2 regions of the Bradyrhizobium sp. WCU1 genome follow, and region 2 is predicted to be linked to the other one. Evidence: riboswitches for the same ligand, from Rfam matches in the RefSeq annotation. Region 2 holds a riboswitch; the other holds the start of a gene.
The links. A riboswitch is a leader RNA that binds a small molecule or an ion and turns the genes downstream of it on or off. The one in region 2 is predicted to bind ZMP and ZTP.

Region 1: another riboswitch for ZMP and ZTP. It lies ahead of ACTUWL_RS31125 (bifunctional 5,10-methylenetetrahydrofolate dehydrogenase/5,10-methenyltetrahydrofolate cyclohydrolase); the one in region 2 lies ahead of folB (dihydroneopterin aldolase).

Annotation. Positions count from the first base shown of each region.
Region 1 covers NZ_CM130280.1:6,648,432-6,655,822, reverse strand. The annotation lists gene ACTUWL_RS31130 (MaoC/PaaZ C-terminal domain-containing protein) at 1-450, opposite strand, end outside; gene ACTUWL_RS31125 (bifunctional 5,10-methylenetetrahydrofolate dehydrogenase/5,10-methenyltetrahydrofolate cyclohydrolase) at 597-1,460, opposite strand; ZMP/ZTP riboswitch at 1,476-1,555, opposite strand; gene ACTUWL_RS31120 (hypothetical protein) at 1,774-2,187, shown strand; gene ACTUWL_RS31115 (hypothetical protein) at 2,261-2,794, opposite strand; gene ACTUWL_RS31110 (hypothetical protein) at 3,013-3,639, opposite strand; gene ACTUWL_RS31105 (VOC family protein) at 3,884-4,270, shown strand; gene ACTUWL_RS31100 (hypothetical protein) at 4,286-4,642, opposite strand; gene ACTUWL_RS31095 (GrlR family regulatory protein) at 4,984-5,334, shown strand; gene ACTUWL_RS31090 (MFS transporter) at 5,422-6,687, shown strand; gene ACTUWL_RS31085 (hypothetical protein) at 6,943-7,164, opposite strand; gene ACTUWL_RS31080 (PAS domain S-box protein) at 7,180-7,391, opposite strand, start outside.
Region 2 covers NZ_CM130280.1:869,844-877,234, reverse strand. The annotation lists gene fdhF (formate dehydrogenase subunit alpha) at 1-2,081, opposite strand, end outside; gene ACTUWL_RS04030 (formate dehydrogenase beta subunit) at 2,095-3,651, opposite strand; gene ACTUWL_RS04025 (formate dehydrogenase subunit gamma) at 3,648-4,124, opposite strand; gene ACTUWL_RS04020 (LysR family transcriptional regulator) at 4,382-5,278, shown strand; gene ACTUWL_RS04015 (GNAT family N-acetyltransferase) at 5,306-5,812, opposite strand; gene folB (dihydroneopterin aldolase) at 5,825-6,247, opposite strand; ZMP/ZTP riboswitch at 6,268-6,348, opposite strand; gene ACTUWL_RS04005 (sensor histidine kinase) at 6,424-7,391, opposite strand, start outside.

The DNA of each region.
Region 1 (7,391 bases), 1.8 Mb from region 2:
TGTCCGCGTGCGCTCCGCCGGCCGCATGTGGATCAGCGCATCGAGCACGAGGACGAGCACAGGGCGCTGCTCCTCGTTGACGAGCTCGGTCTTGAAGATCACCACGGCGTCGCGCCGCTCCGGCCTGAGGGTGATCTTCTGGATTTCGGATTGGCCGGTCAGCGTGTCTCCCGGGCGGACCGGGCTCGGAAGACGAATTTCAAAACTCCGCCCGACGATACCCGCCACCTTGCTCCAGATCGCCTCCACGACGAGGCGCTGATAGATCGCCATGGTGTTGAAGCCGCTTGCGATCAGACCACCGAACGGACCCGCCGCCGCCGCGGCGCGATCGGTATGGATCGGCACCGGATCATATTTTGCTGCGAACGCCAGAATCTCCGCTTCCCCGATCGCGTAGGTGCCAAGCTTGAATGTCTGGCCCTCGGTGAGATCTTCCGCATACAGCATCGCGCGCCTCCATCTGCCGCGCGACGATAGCCGAACGCTGCGGGCTTTCCATTACCTCCGGGGTCATGAACTTCGCGCGCGACCGCCCTGCGCGAATCCGAGACGCGAGCAGGACCGGCCGCGCGCCTTTGAGCGCGCATCCCGCGCTATTGCAGCCGCGCCGCCCTCGCCTTGGCGGCCTTCACGGTGTTCTCCATCAGGCAGGCGATCGTCATCGGGCCGACACCGCGCGGCACCGGCGTGATCGCACCGGCGACCTGCAACGCCTCGTCGAACGAGACATCGCCGCACACCGCATAACCGCCGTCCGGCTTCTCGACGCGCGTGGTCCCGACGTCGATCACGATGGCCTGCGGCTTGATCCAGTCGCCGCGCACGAGCCCGGCCTTGCCCACCGCGCTGACCAGGATATCGGCCTGCCGGCAGATGCTGCTGATGCCACGGGTGTGGACGTGGGTCTGCGTCACGGTCGCCTGCTCCTGCAGCAACAGCGCGGCCATCGGCTTGCCGACGATGTTGGAGCTGCCGATCACCACGGCATGCGCGCCGGTGAGATCGGGGCGGATCGATTTGATCAGCCTGAGACAGCCGAGCGGCGTGCACGGCACCAGCGCATCGTCGCCGTGAAAAAGCCGGCCCGCGTTCAGGGCGTGCAGGCCGTCGACATCCTTTGCGGGATCGACCGCGGCCATCACCCGCAGGGCGTCGATATGCGCCGGCAGCGGCAGCTGGATCAGGATGCCGTCGATGTCGTCGCGCCCGTTGAGCGCCACGATCCGGGCAAGCAGATCGGCCTCGCTGGCGTCGTCCGGCAGGCGCTCGACCTCGCCGCGCAGGCCAAGCCGCTCGGCCATCCTGACCTTGCTCTGCACGTAGATCTGGCTCGCCGCGTCACAGCCAACCAGCACGACCGCAAGCCCCGGCGCGCGGGGCAGTCGGTCCAGTTCACTCGCAACCTTGTCGATGACAATTTGGGCATGCGCATGCCCATCAAGAATGTTCGCCGTCATGGCACCTCCGTTTCGAAGCGGTGCCCAGGCGCGCGGCGTTCAGTCTCTGCGCTCCCCGATGGTGGTCCATCCAAGCGCCAGTCGCGCAGATGGCGCCGTCATAGCCGTCCGGCCCGGCAAAGGCAAATCACGCTCGGTTGCGGCCGGACCGGCGACGAATTGCCCCTGTTCTTGCCAGTGGATCGGCGGCGGGCGGGGCGTCCCTGGGGGTAGGATTCGGGCAAAACTTGCGATAAGCCTCGGCGCTTGCCGGGCTTTTCCGATCCCCGGCGCCATCCCTTCCGGTCATCACGCCATTTCGGACATTTTCAACATGAGACATATCATCTTCGCGCTGGCGCTCCTCTGCCCGGCAGCCGCGCTTGCCCAAGGCACCACTCCAGCCACCACGCCACCCGCTGCCGCCGACAAGCCGGCGGGCGCGCAGCCGATGGTGGGCGACAAGCCGCTGGTCCAGGTCGGCAAGAAGTCAGCCGGCAAGAAGGGCGAGAAGGCTGCCACGCCCGGTAAGCCGCAATCGGCCGCGCAGAAGCTTCAGGCCTGCCAGGACATCGACGACGCCACCAAGGAGCGGTTGATGTGCTACGATGAGATCTTCAAGCCGCAGCCCAAGCCGAAGGCCGCCCCCGCCAAGGGCGTCAACGAATGCCGGTTCGTAAAGGAAGAGGACGAGCGGCTGACCTGCTACAACGGCTTCGCCGACAAGATTCCGCGCCTGCCGCGCTAACCCGCCTGATCATGCGGACATGAAAAAGCCGCCGCAAGCATTTGCGACGGCATATCGGTTGCCGGCTGCGGCCCTACCAGGTGCCGAAACCGCCAAAGAAGCCCATGCGCGGCTGCTGCTGTGCAACGCGGTAAGGCTGATACGTGCCGGGCTGCGCCAGCCGCATCGGCTGCTGGGGATGGGCATGGTAACGCGCAACCTTGTGCTTCTTCGCCGCCTGCGGCTGGGCCTGCGCCGGCTGCTCGGCTGGCTTAGCGTCGGCTACGACTGCGCCCTTGCGCGCGTCAGCCTTCTCCGGCGGAATGAACTGGGCGAAGGTGTCGCGGACGCGGGCCTGTGCCGAGGCGTCGCCGGCAGCCGCCGGGCTCGTCGCGGCGACCGCGTTGACCTGCGCCGGAACGATGGTCGGCAGGTTGGTATCGTAGACCACCCGCTCAGGCAGCTTTTGGGTCGACCTGATCCGGACCATGGTCTTGTCGACGCCCGGCGATGAGATGGTCTGGCTTTGGCCGGGAACTACGGCCTCCTGCGGCACAATGGCGTTGACGACGAAGAGCAGCGCGAGCAGCACTCCACCAACGAACAGGAAATAACGCGCCACAGGCATCTTGGTAGCTCCCCCCGCGCCACGGGCGCGGTTCATCTCGGCGCGACGACATCAGTCATCGCGCGGGCGAATTCATCGTCTGCGCATGATTACCCGGACAGTCGCCATCCCGCGCTTCCGGGCCGTTCACTAACGGTCGGCTTACTAGTTAGTTCCTGCCTGGCCGTTACGGTTCACCCGGCAAGTCAATTCCCGGTCACTTTTTCGGGATGCAGGGTTTAGGCGCGGCTGGCGGTCACGACGGAGCATTTCGCCTTGTTTGCGTTAACATTTACGAACCCGATTAACATCTGCGAGTAGGTCTTCCGGCTCTTCATGGCGATGGTGTCCGGGATGAGCCGCTTGCGCTCGGTCATAGGGCTGCCGTCGCGGCGGATGAAGGCGCAGGCGATCTCGATATCCTTGACCGCGAAATCGTTGGCGTTGCGCAGTGTCAGCGTGACCAGCATCTTCGAACCCAGCCCGCCGCGGCGCCACGATTGCGAGGCGATCCGCACCCTGTTCAGCGGCGATCGTTCGGCGCCCGGGCCGGGCTGCCTCAACTCCTCGGCCGGCTGCGGGGCAGCGGCCATGCCGACCGTGGCCGGCTCATCGGCCGGTACGGCCAGCCCCTCTCTTGCGGCCTGGGCGGGCTGCGCCCCGGTCGGCACATCCTGTGCGGTGCGGATGGTGGCTGAAGGCACCGGCCAGATGTCTTGATCTCCGCCGTCGCTCGGCTCGGGGAGCATGAACCAGGCGACAATTCCGGCGATGGCGATCAGCGACAGCAGCATGCTGGCGTAGAAGCGGCCGTCAGCGAGACGTCCGGCCGCAACATGTCGAAACGACGCCAAACCGATCCGCATCGTCGTGCCCTCACCCTCGACGCTCGATCAAGCCGCCCCATCGCCGCAGGCGGCATCCAGGACGGCCGCAGGTCGAGCGGCCACGCGAGAACAATCGCCGCCGGACGGAATGGTTTCATACCGGTACGACAATCTTGCGACGTACTGCACGGAGTGGCATCAGGGCTGGCCGCTCGCTAGATTTGCGCTGCACGGGAGCGAGTGCCGCGCACCCGAGCGGCGCGAGAACAACAAGGAGATCGCAATGCCCGTCGTCGTCACGTGGGACCACGTCCATCTGCGCAGTCCCGATCCCGAAGCCACAGCGACCTGGCTGCGCGACATTCTCGGCGGCGAGATCGTCCGCGGCCCCGGCCGCATCGACGTCCAACTCGGCGGCGCCAGGGTTTTCATTGCGGAGGTGACGCAAGGCGACGGCGTCAATGCCCCGCCGGTGACGCCCTATCAGGGGCTCGATCATTTCGGGCTGTCGGTGAAGGACATCGACGCGGTCGCGGCCGAGATCAAGGCCAAGGGCGTCGAGTTCACCAAGGAGCCGACCACGATCCGCCCCGGCGTACGGATCTGCTTCATCCGCGGCCCGCAGGGCATCTCGATCGAACTGCTCGAGCGCGACAAGAAGTACGTGTGAGCGACGATTGCCTCGCTACGTCATGCTACCCGGCATGAAACAGCGGATCGTCACGCCCATGTAGCTCTTGATCGGCCACACCATCGCGCGGCCGGCCCGGTTGGGCTCGGTGACCACGGCCTCGTCGGGCACGTCAATCCACGTCCCGTCGAGGCGCACGCGATAGTGTCCGTTCTTCGATTCCCAATCGACATCGCTGACCGCACTGCCGTCGGCATCCGAGCAGCACGGCCCCTTGCCGCTACGCAGACCGTCGAACCATTCCTTCAGCGGCGAATTGGCGTAGCGGCCGTCAGGATCACGCGCCTGTGCAAGCTGCGCAGCGGCGACCGACGTAAGCGCGACCAGACCAAGCGACAGAAACACTCTCATGCGGCCGCGACGACGGTCAACCAAGGTTCCGGGCAAGATTCTGGGCTCGTCGTTCCGGCCTGCCAAGCGGCCGCCAGCTTCCAACCTGTCTGTCATGTATGTTGCTCCAGCACTCACCGGCCAGTGCAACCAGAGCCATGCATTTCGCGGGCCAGTTCGATTCGCGCGCACGGTCCGCTGTCATCGCGCCGTCACACCGCCTGGCAGGAACCGAGGGTTCACGGCTTCTCCGGACCCCCCCCCCCCGGAATCAACCTGCCGCATTGCACGAGGTTGCTCGCTTTGGCATAAAAAACCAATCCGGATTGCTGCGGGCGCGGCAGCCGGTCCAATGGAACGTTATGAAGAACGGGCTGTACTCAATCCACGTCACCCTGCTGGACGGACGCGTCGGCAAGGGCAGCGGGGTGATTCTCTTCCGCGACGGGCAGATTCTCGGCGGCGACGGCTATCTCTATTACACCGGCAGCTACACGGTGAAAGGTGACGCGTTCAAGGGCGAGATCCTCGTGCAACGCCACACCACGCCGCGCGACACCGATAATCCGTTGTTCGGCGGACCCGCGCCGGTCGGCATCGGCGTCTCCGGCACCTTCACTGACACCCGCGGCACCATGAGTGGAACCGCGCTGGTCGGCAAGGCGAGCCTGATCTTCGGCGCAACGCTGCACAAGCTCGCGGATATCAATTAGCGGTTCGGCAGTCGCAGCACGGTTCCCGTCATTGCGAGGAGCGAAGCGACGAAGCAATCCATCGCTCGGCATGGGAAAGACAATGGATTGCTTCGCTTCGCTCGCAATGATGCCGGGCGCCAGCAGGCCACGACCCTCAGCGCGCTCGGCTCGGCGCGTGCGGCTGCCGGCGTGCTCGCATTCGTGATCGGCGGAGTGTTTGGAACCTATATCGGCTGGCGGCCTGCGTTCGGAATCCTGATCGCGGTGTCGGCGATCGTCTTCCTGCTGAGCTTTCGCTTGAAGCCGGACCGCGGCCGCCCCGACATCGAGATTGATCTGGTTGGCGTCGCCCTCGCCGCCGGCGCGATCATTCTGATCAGCTTCGGATTCAACAATCTCATCGGCTGGGGGCTGGCGCTCGCCCGTCCCAACGCGCCGTTCGATCTCTTGGGCGTTTCGCCGGCGCCGATCATGATCGTGATCGGCATCGTGCTCGGACAGGCATTTCTAAGCTGGACGCACCGGCAGCAGGCCGCGGGAAAAACTCCGCTGCTGGCACTGGAGGTGATCGACTCGCCTGAGGAGCGCTGCGCGGTCTATGCGCTGTTCACGGTGGTCGCGCTGGAGGCTGCACTGAACTTCACGGTGCCGCTCTACATCCAGATCGTGCAGGGACGCTCGCCGATCGCCACAGCGATCGCGATGATGCCGTTCAACCTCACGGTCTTCTTCTCGGCGATGCTGATCGTCAATCTCTACGACAGATTGACACCGCGTCAGATCGGACGTTTCGGCTTTGCGCTCTGCACCATCGCGCTGCTGTGGCTCGCCTTCGTCGTGCGCAACGACTGGAGCGAGATTCCCGTTCTTTTTGGTCTCGTCCTGTTCGGCATCGGCCAGGGCTCCCTGGTGACGCTGCTGTTCAACGTCCTGGTGACGGCCTCGCCCAAGGTGCTTGCGGGGGACGTCGGGTCCTTGCGCGGAACCACGCAAAACCTCGCGGCCGCGGTAGGTACGGCGGTCGCCGGCGCACTTCTCGTTGGTCTGCTGAGCACCATCGCCCTCGGCAAGATCACGGCCAGCCCGGTGCTGACGAAGGAGCTGCAAAGCCAGGTCGACCTCGACAACATCACTTTCGTCAGCAATGACCGGCTGCGCAGCGTGCTCGAAGCCACGAGCGGCACGCCACAGCAGGTCGAGGAAGCGGTCCGGGTCAACACCGAAGCTCGGCTGCGGGCGCTGAAGATCGGGCTGTTGATCATGGCCGGGCTCGCCCTCCTCGCGGTCATTCCGGCAGGGCAGCTGCCGAACTACCGGCCGGGAGAGATTCCGGATGACAACGCGGCAGGCCACCGCGAACGAACCAGCTGATCCACGCCGGCCTGGCCGGCAAATCCATGCGCATCACCTGCTGGAGCAAGACAACGACGTCCCGGCAACAACGGAAGGAGCAAGCCATGCATGACATCGATCGCCGGACGGCACTGCGGAGCATGCTCGGCGGTGTCGTTGCCGCAGGCCTCGGTACAAGCCTGTTGGCGGAGAGCGCGAAGGCGCTGCCGCTGGCGCTGGAAAAGGACCTCGCCGCCGGGGCAGACGATGCCGGGCCGCCCGTTCATAGGGTTGCTACCAGCCGGCGACCGCGGCCACGGCCGCCACCGCGACCACCGCGCCGCCGCCATTGGCATCGCCGGCGACGCTGGTCCTGCTGGTGGCATCGCGGCCGTCGTCGCTGCGGGTGGCGCTGGTGATCCCAGGCGCGACTCCCTGCTCCGCTCGAACGGCACGGATCGCGGCGCCGGCCAATCCGCCACGCGTTTTCTGGCCGGGAATTGAGGAAGATAACATGGCGACGGCGCCTGCCTACTCCGCGGCCTGCTCCAGCGGGGCGACGCGCGGCAGGATCATCTGGATGCGCGTGCCGTTGCCCGGCGCGGATTCGAGCGAGAGCCGGCCGCCGAGCCGGGTGGTGACGATGCTGTAGACGATGTGCAGCCCGAGCCCGGTGCCACCCTGGTCGCGCCGCGTCGTGAAGAACGGATCGAACGCGCGGCGGCGGACGTCGAGGCTCATGC
Region 2 (7,391 bases):
CCGGGCAGGAAGACGTGGGCGTAGTTCGCGGTCTCGTTCAGGAAGAGGTCATGGACGATGACGCATTCCATCGCCGACAGCGCCGCCACCACGTGCTTGGTGTTCGGGTCGGACTGCAGGATGTCCTCGCCCTGCACGTAGAGCCCCATGAAGGAGCCCTCGATCGCGGCATCGAACATGTTGGGGATGCGCAGGCCCGGCTGGTTGTTGAGCTTGACGTTCCACATCGCCTCGAACTGCTCGCGCACCGCATCGCCCGAGATGTGGCGATAGCCCGGCAGCTCGTGCGGGAACGAGCCCATGTCGCAGGAGCCCTGCACGTTGTTCTGGCCGCGCAGCGGGTTCACGCCGACGCCGGGCCGGCCGATATTGCCGGTCGCCATCGCGAGGTTCGCGATCGCGATCACCGTGGTGGAGCCCTGGCTGTGCTCGGTGACGCCGAGCCCGTAATAGATCGCGCCGTTGCCGCCGGTGGCATAGATTCGCGCCGCCTCGCGCAGCGCCTTCGGGTCGACGCCGGTCATGATCGCGGTCGCTTCCGGGCTGTGCTTGTCCTGGGCGACGAAGGCGGCCCAGTCCTCGAACTCGCTCCAGTCGCAGCGCTCGCGCACGAAGGCCTCGTCGGCGAGCCCTTCGGTGACGATGACATGGGCCAGCGCGGTGAGCACGGCGACGTTCGTGCCGGGCAGCAGCGGCAGATGCAGCGCCTTTACGTGCGGCGATTCCACCATCTCGGTGCGGCGCGGATCGATCACGATCAGCTTGGCGCCCTGGCGCAGCCGCTTCTTCAGTCGCGAGGCGAACACCGGGTGGGCCGAGGCTGGGTTGGCGCCGATGATCAGCACGACGTCGGTATCCTCGACCGAGTCGAAATCCTGGGTGCCGGCCGAGGTGCCGTAGGTCTGCGACAGGCCGTAGCCGGTCGGCGAATGGCAGACCCGGGCACAGGTGTCGACATTGTTGTTGCCGAAGCCGGCGCGGATCAGCTTCTGCACCAGATAGGTCTCTTCATTGGTGCAGCGCGACGAGGTGATGCCGCCGACCGCGTCGCGGCCGTATTTCTGCTGGATGCCCTTGAACTTCGCGGCGGCGAAGTTCATCGCCTCGTCCCACGACACTTCCTGCCAGGGATCCTCGATCCGTTCGCGGATCATCGGCTTCAGGATGCGCTCCTTGTGGGTGGTGTAGCCCCACGCGAAGCGGCCCTTGACGCAGGAATGGCCGCGATTGGCCTTGCCGTCCTTCCACGGCACCATGCGCACCACTTCCTCGCCGCGCATCTCGGCCTTGAAGGCGCAGCCGACGCCGCAATATGCGCAGGTGGTGACGACCGAATGCTCGGGTTGGCCGATCTCGATCACGGATTTTTCGGTCAGCGTCGCGGTCGGGCAGGCCTGCACGCAGGCGCCGCAGGAGACGCATTCGGAGCCGAGGAAGCTCTCGTTCATGCCCGGCGAGACGCGGCTGTCGAAGCCGCGGCCGGAGATCGTCAGCGCGAAGGTGCCTTGCACCTCCTCGCAGGCGCGCACGCAACGCGAGCAGACGATGCACTTCGAGGGATCGTAGGTGAAGTACGGATTGGATTCGTCCTTCGGCATCCAATTGTCGTTTTCGCAGCCGTGCGATTTGGCGAACACGTGGTTCTCGCCCTCATAGCCGTAGCGCACGTCGCGCAGGCCGACCGCGCCCGCCATGTCCTGCAATTCGCAGTCGCCGTTCGCGGCGCAGGTCAGGCAGTCCAGCGGATGGTCGGAGATGTAGAGCTCCATCACGCCCTTGCGCAGCTTCTTCAGCCGCTCGCTCTGGGTGTGCACCACGAGGCCGGGCATCACCGGCGTGGTGCAGGAGGCCGGCGTGCCGGCGCGGCCCTCGATCTCGACCAGGCAGAGCCGGCAGGAGCCGAAGGCGTCGACCATATCGGTCGCGCAGAGCTTCGGAATCTGGGTGCCGGCTTCCATCGCGGCGCGCATGATCGAGGTGCCCTCGGGCACGGTGATCTGGTTGCCGTCGATGGTCAGCGTCACCATCGCCTCGGATTTGGATTTGGGCGTGCCGAAGTCGGTTTCCTGGATCAGCGACATCGTGATTTCCTTGCTATTCCGCGGCCTGCAGCCGGGCCGGTGCGGGACCAAAGTCTTCCCGGAAGTGTTTCAATGCGCTCATCACGGGGTAGGGCGTGAAGCCGCCGAGCGCGCAGAGCGAGCCGAACTTCATGGTGTTGCAGAGGTCTTCGATCACGGCGAGGTTTTCCGCGACGCGCTCGCCATTGATGATCTTGTTGATGGTCTCGACGCCGCGGGTCGAGCCGATCCGGCACGGCGCGCACTTGCCGCAGGATTCGATCGCGCAGAACTCCATCGCGAAGCGCGCCTGCTTGACCATGTCGACGGTGTCGTCGAACACCACGATGCCGCCATGCCCGATCAGGCCGTCGCGCGCCGCGAACGCCTCATAGTCGAACGGCGTGTCGAACAGCGCGCGGGGGAAGTAGGCCCCGAGCGGTCCGCCGACCTGCACCGCGCGCACCTCGCGTCCGGTGAAGGTGCCGCCGCCGATCTCGTCGACGAGTTCGCCGAGCGTCACGCCGAACGCGGTCTCGAACAGCCCGCCATATTTGATATTGCCGGCGAGCTGGATCGGCATCGTGCCGCGCGAGCGGCCCATGCCGAAATCGGCATAGGCCTTGGCGCCGTTGTCGAGGATGAAGGGGATCGCCGCGAATGACAGCACGTTGTTGATCACGCTCGGCCGGCCGAACAGGCCCTTGTGCGCCGGCAGCGGCGGCTTGGCGCGGACGATGCCGCGGCGGCCCTCTAGGCTCTCGAGCAGCGAGGTCTCTTCGCCGCAGACATAGGCGCCCGCGCCGACCCGCACCTCGAGATCGAACTCATGCGCGGAGCCGCCGATGCACTTGCCGAGCAGGCCGGCGCGGCGCGCGCCTGCGATCGCCGCGTTCATCGCCTCGACCGCGTGCGGATATTCCGAGCGGATGTAGATGTAGCCCTTGGTGGCGCCGACCGTGATCCCCGCGATCGTCATGCCTTCAATGACGACGAAAGGGTCGCCTTCCATGATCATGCGGTCGGCGAAGGTGCCGCTGTCGCCTTCGTCGGCGTTGCAGACGATGTATTTGCGGTCGGCACTGGCTTGCGCCACGGTCTTCCACTTGATGCCGGTCGGGAATCCGGCGCCACCGCGGCCGCGCAGGCCTGACGTGGTGACGTCGGCGAGGATCTGGTCGGAGGTCAGCGTCAGCGCCCGCTCCAGGCCCTTGTAGCCGCCATGGGCGCGGTAGTCGTCGACGGAGCGCGGATCGATCACGCCGCAACGGGCAAAGGTGAGGCGTGTCTGGCGCTTCAGCCAGGGGATCTCGTCTGTGAGACCAAGCCGCAGGGCATGCGGGCCATTGCCGGCCATCGCATCGAGCAGGGATGGCACGTCCGCAGGTGTTACCGGACCGAAGGCGATGCGGCCCTGCGCGGTTGCCAGTTCGACCATCGGCTCCAGCCAATACAGCCCGCGCGAACCGGTCCTGACGATCTCGATCGGCGTGCCGCGCGCGGCTGCGGCTTGCGCGACGGCGAGGGCGACCTCATCGGCGCCGACGCCGACCGCGCCGGCGTCGCGGGGGATGAAGATCCGCATCGTCATCGCTGTGCCTCCGCGACCAGCGCATCGATGCGCGCTTCATCGAGCCGGCCGACCACGCGACCGTCGAGCATCGCCGAGGGCGCGGTGGCGCATAGCCCGAGGCAGTAGATCGGCTCCAGCGTCACGCGCTCGTCCGCGGTGGTATTGCCTAGGGAAACGCCGAGTTTTGCCTCCGCGCGCGCGGCAAGCCGATCGCCGCCGGCAGCCTGGCAGGCCTCGGCGCGGCACAGCTTGAGGACGTGGCGTCCGGCCGGTTGCTTGCGGAAGTCGTGGTAGAAAGTGAACACGCCGTGCACCTCGGCGCGGGACAGATTGAGTGCCTCTGCGACCATCGGGATCGCGGGCTCAGGCACGTAGCCGAACGCTTCCTGCAGCGCGTGCAGGATCACCAGCGTGGCGCCTTCAAGCCCGGCATGTTCGGCGATGATCTCAGCGCCGCGCGCCCTGTCCCAAGGTTCGTATCCCACCGTCATCCGCGCTTCTCACGATCCGTTTTTTGCTCCGCACATCAGAGTTGGAATTGTTCGAAACATCAATAAAGCTGTCTCATGCGGCGATTGCGAAACGCGATTAATAGCGTTGTGCGATGGGACGATTTAGGATCGCAATAATGGTCTGGAATCACGCACTTCCGCGCCGCTTTGGATTTCGGAATCGCACCCGGATCGTGCTACCTATGGACGCGTCGGGCTGCCGTTTTAGGGCGCCGTTTTCCGAGGGGGTTTGAGCCTTGATCGACAAGCTGGAACTGCTGCTGGCGCTGGCCAAGGAACGGCATTTCGGCCGCGCTGCGGAGGCCTGCGGCGTCACCCAGCCGACCATGTCGACCAGCCTCAAGCAGCTCGAGGAGATCCTCGGCGTCATGCTGGTGCAGCGCGGCTCGCGCTTCCAGGGCTTCACGCCGGAGGGTGAGCGGACGCTGGACTGGGCGCGGCGCATCGTCGGCGACGCGCGGGCGATGAAGCAGGAGATCAACAGCCTCAAGGACAAGCTGTCCGGCGAGATCCGGATCGCGGCGATCCCGACCGCGCTCGGCATGGTGGCCTCGCTGACGACGCCGTTCCGCGCGCGCCATCCGGATGTGCGTTTCCGCATCCAGTCCTGCACCTCCGCCGATGTGCTCGGCCTGCTCGAAAATCTCGAGGTCGACGCCGGGCTGACCTATATCGAGAACGAGCCGATCGGCAAGGTCCGCACCATCCCGCTCTACAATGAGAGCTATCGGCTGCTGACGGCGCCGGACGCGATGTTCGGCGACCGCAAGCAGGTGACGTGGAAGGAGGTCGGCACCGTGCCGCTCTGCCTGCTCACGCCCGACATGCAGAATCGCCGCATCATCGACCGCGCGCTGACCTCGGTCGGCGCGGAAGCGACGCCGACGCTGACGTCGAACTCGCTGCTCGTGCTCTACACCCATGTGAAGACCGGACGTTGGGCCAGCGTGATGCCGGCCAAGCTCGCCGAGACGCTGGGCCTCGCGGACGCCGTGCGCAGCATCCCGATCGTCGATCCGGTGGTGGACTACAGCATCGGCCTCGTGATCCCGCAGCGCGATCCGATGACGCCGCTGATCGCAGCCCTGGTGCAGGTCGCGCGCGAGGTCGCGCCGAAGCTGGAGAGCGCGTAGCGTCTCGCGGCCGTCGGTACATCGACCTCATATCTCGAGGCGGTAGTAAAGTGAATGCGTTTCGCCGTCCGGCTCCCATGGCGAGGTGGCCCGGAACCCCAGCCGTTCATAGAGACGATGTGAGACCGCCAGCATCTTGTTGCTGGACAGGCGAATGCTTTGGTATCCGGCGGTCCGCGCGAAGCGGATCAATCCTTGCGCGATCGCCTGGCCGATGCCGCGCCCGCGGTGAGCCGGCGTGAGAAACATGCGGGTCAGCTCGCATTCCCGGTCGTCGACGCGCCTAATTGCACCGGTGCCGACAATCTCGTCCGCGACGGTCGCGCACAGAAACAGTGCGCGATCGCCGTATGCAGTTTCCGCGTGGTCGACATCCCCAAGCCGTGTATGGATGAATTCGCGCGCGAAGGGATCCGGATGATCGCCGAAATGTTCCTGCCAGACGGCTTCAATGAGCCGTCGGACCTCAGTCGCGTCGCCGGGCCGGAACGGCCGGATGATGCAGTCCGGTACGAGCGCTAAATCATCTTCCATTGACGCCGCCTCTTAAACGTTGACGCGCGATGTGTTGTTCAGCTCCGCTATCAGGTCGGCGCGCCGGAGGCCGACCTGGACTCCGACCCGATCGACGGAGTGGGCGATTGGCGGGCTGGACTTCGCGACCGCGACCGTGACGCTGTCGATCATTGCGAAGCGCTGAAGCAGGCTTTCGGCAATCGCTTCACCGAGGGTTTCGAGTGTCTGGAACCTGGCCGATGATGCAATCTCGACGGTGGCCTCGACAACGGCGTCGTACCTGACGGAGCAATTCAGATCGTCGCTGCGGTGGGTTCGGACATCACGCAGCATCGCCGAGACATCGAACGTGAATCGCTGGCCGAGCGACCGTTCTTCCTCGAACAGGCCGTGATAACCATATGTCCTGAGTCCGGTGATCGTGATCGACGTCAGCTTGGGCGGCTCCTGCAAGAAGCGTTTGATCGGGATATCCCGATTGCCCAGGCGAACGGCAGGTCGTTTCGCGCTTCCCGATGGTGCTCCATCCAAGGTCGCCAGTCGCGCGAGGAGGCAACGGTTAGCAGCATTCTCCAGCACCGGCAACGGGCAATGAGGGCACTGCCGCCATGCGTTGGCGATAGCCGTTGTTACGCCGCTTCCGGCAGCTTCATCTGCAGCGTCCGCGGATCGCGGGGGAGCGAGACGCGGACCACGGTGCCGACGCCGAGCTTGGAGCGCAGCTTCATCGAGCCGCCGTGCAAATTGGTGAGCGAGCGGGCGATCGCAAGTCCGAGGCCCGAGCCCTGGTAGCTCTTGGTGAGCTGGCTCTCGACCTGCTCGAACGGCTTGCCGAGCCGCCGCAGCGAGTCCGGCGCGATGCCGATGCCGCTGTCGGCGATCAGCAGCACGATCGAGTCTTCGAGCATCTGGCCGCGCACCAGCACGCGGCCGTTGTCGGGCGTGAACTTCACGGCATTGGAGAGCAGGTTGACGATGATCTGCTTGACCGAGCGGCGGTCGGCGACGACCGAGATCGTGTTTTCGATATCCGATTCCAGCGACAGCCCCTTGTGCTCGGCGCGGCCGGACACCACCCGCAAGGACTCGGCGAGGATGCCGGAGAGGTCGAGCGGCTCCATGTCGAACTTCATGCGGCCGGCTTCGATCTTCGACATGTCTAGGATGTCGTTGATGACCTCGAGCAGGTATTTTCCCGAGGTCAGGATGTCGTGGCAGTACTCCGCATACTTGTCCGAGCCGAGCGTGCCGAACAGGCCGGAGCCCATGATCTCGGAGAAGCCGATGATGGCGTTGAGCGGCGTGCGCAGTTCATGGCTCATATTGGCGAGGAACTTCGACTTCGCGGCGTTGGCGTCCTCGGCGCGGGTCTTTTCCTGCGAATACTTCTCGGCGAGGTCGGCGAGCTCGACGGCCTGCCGCTCCAGCTCGGATTGCGAGCGCTGCAGGTCGATCACGGTGGCGCGCAACCGCAGATCGTTGTCGACCAGCTTCTGCTCGTGCGCCTTGATGCGGGTGATGTCGGTGCCGACCGAGACGTAGCCGCCGTCTTTGGTGCGGCGCTCGCTGATGTGCAGCCAGCTGCCGTCGTCGAGCT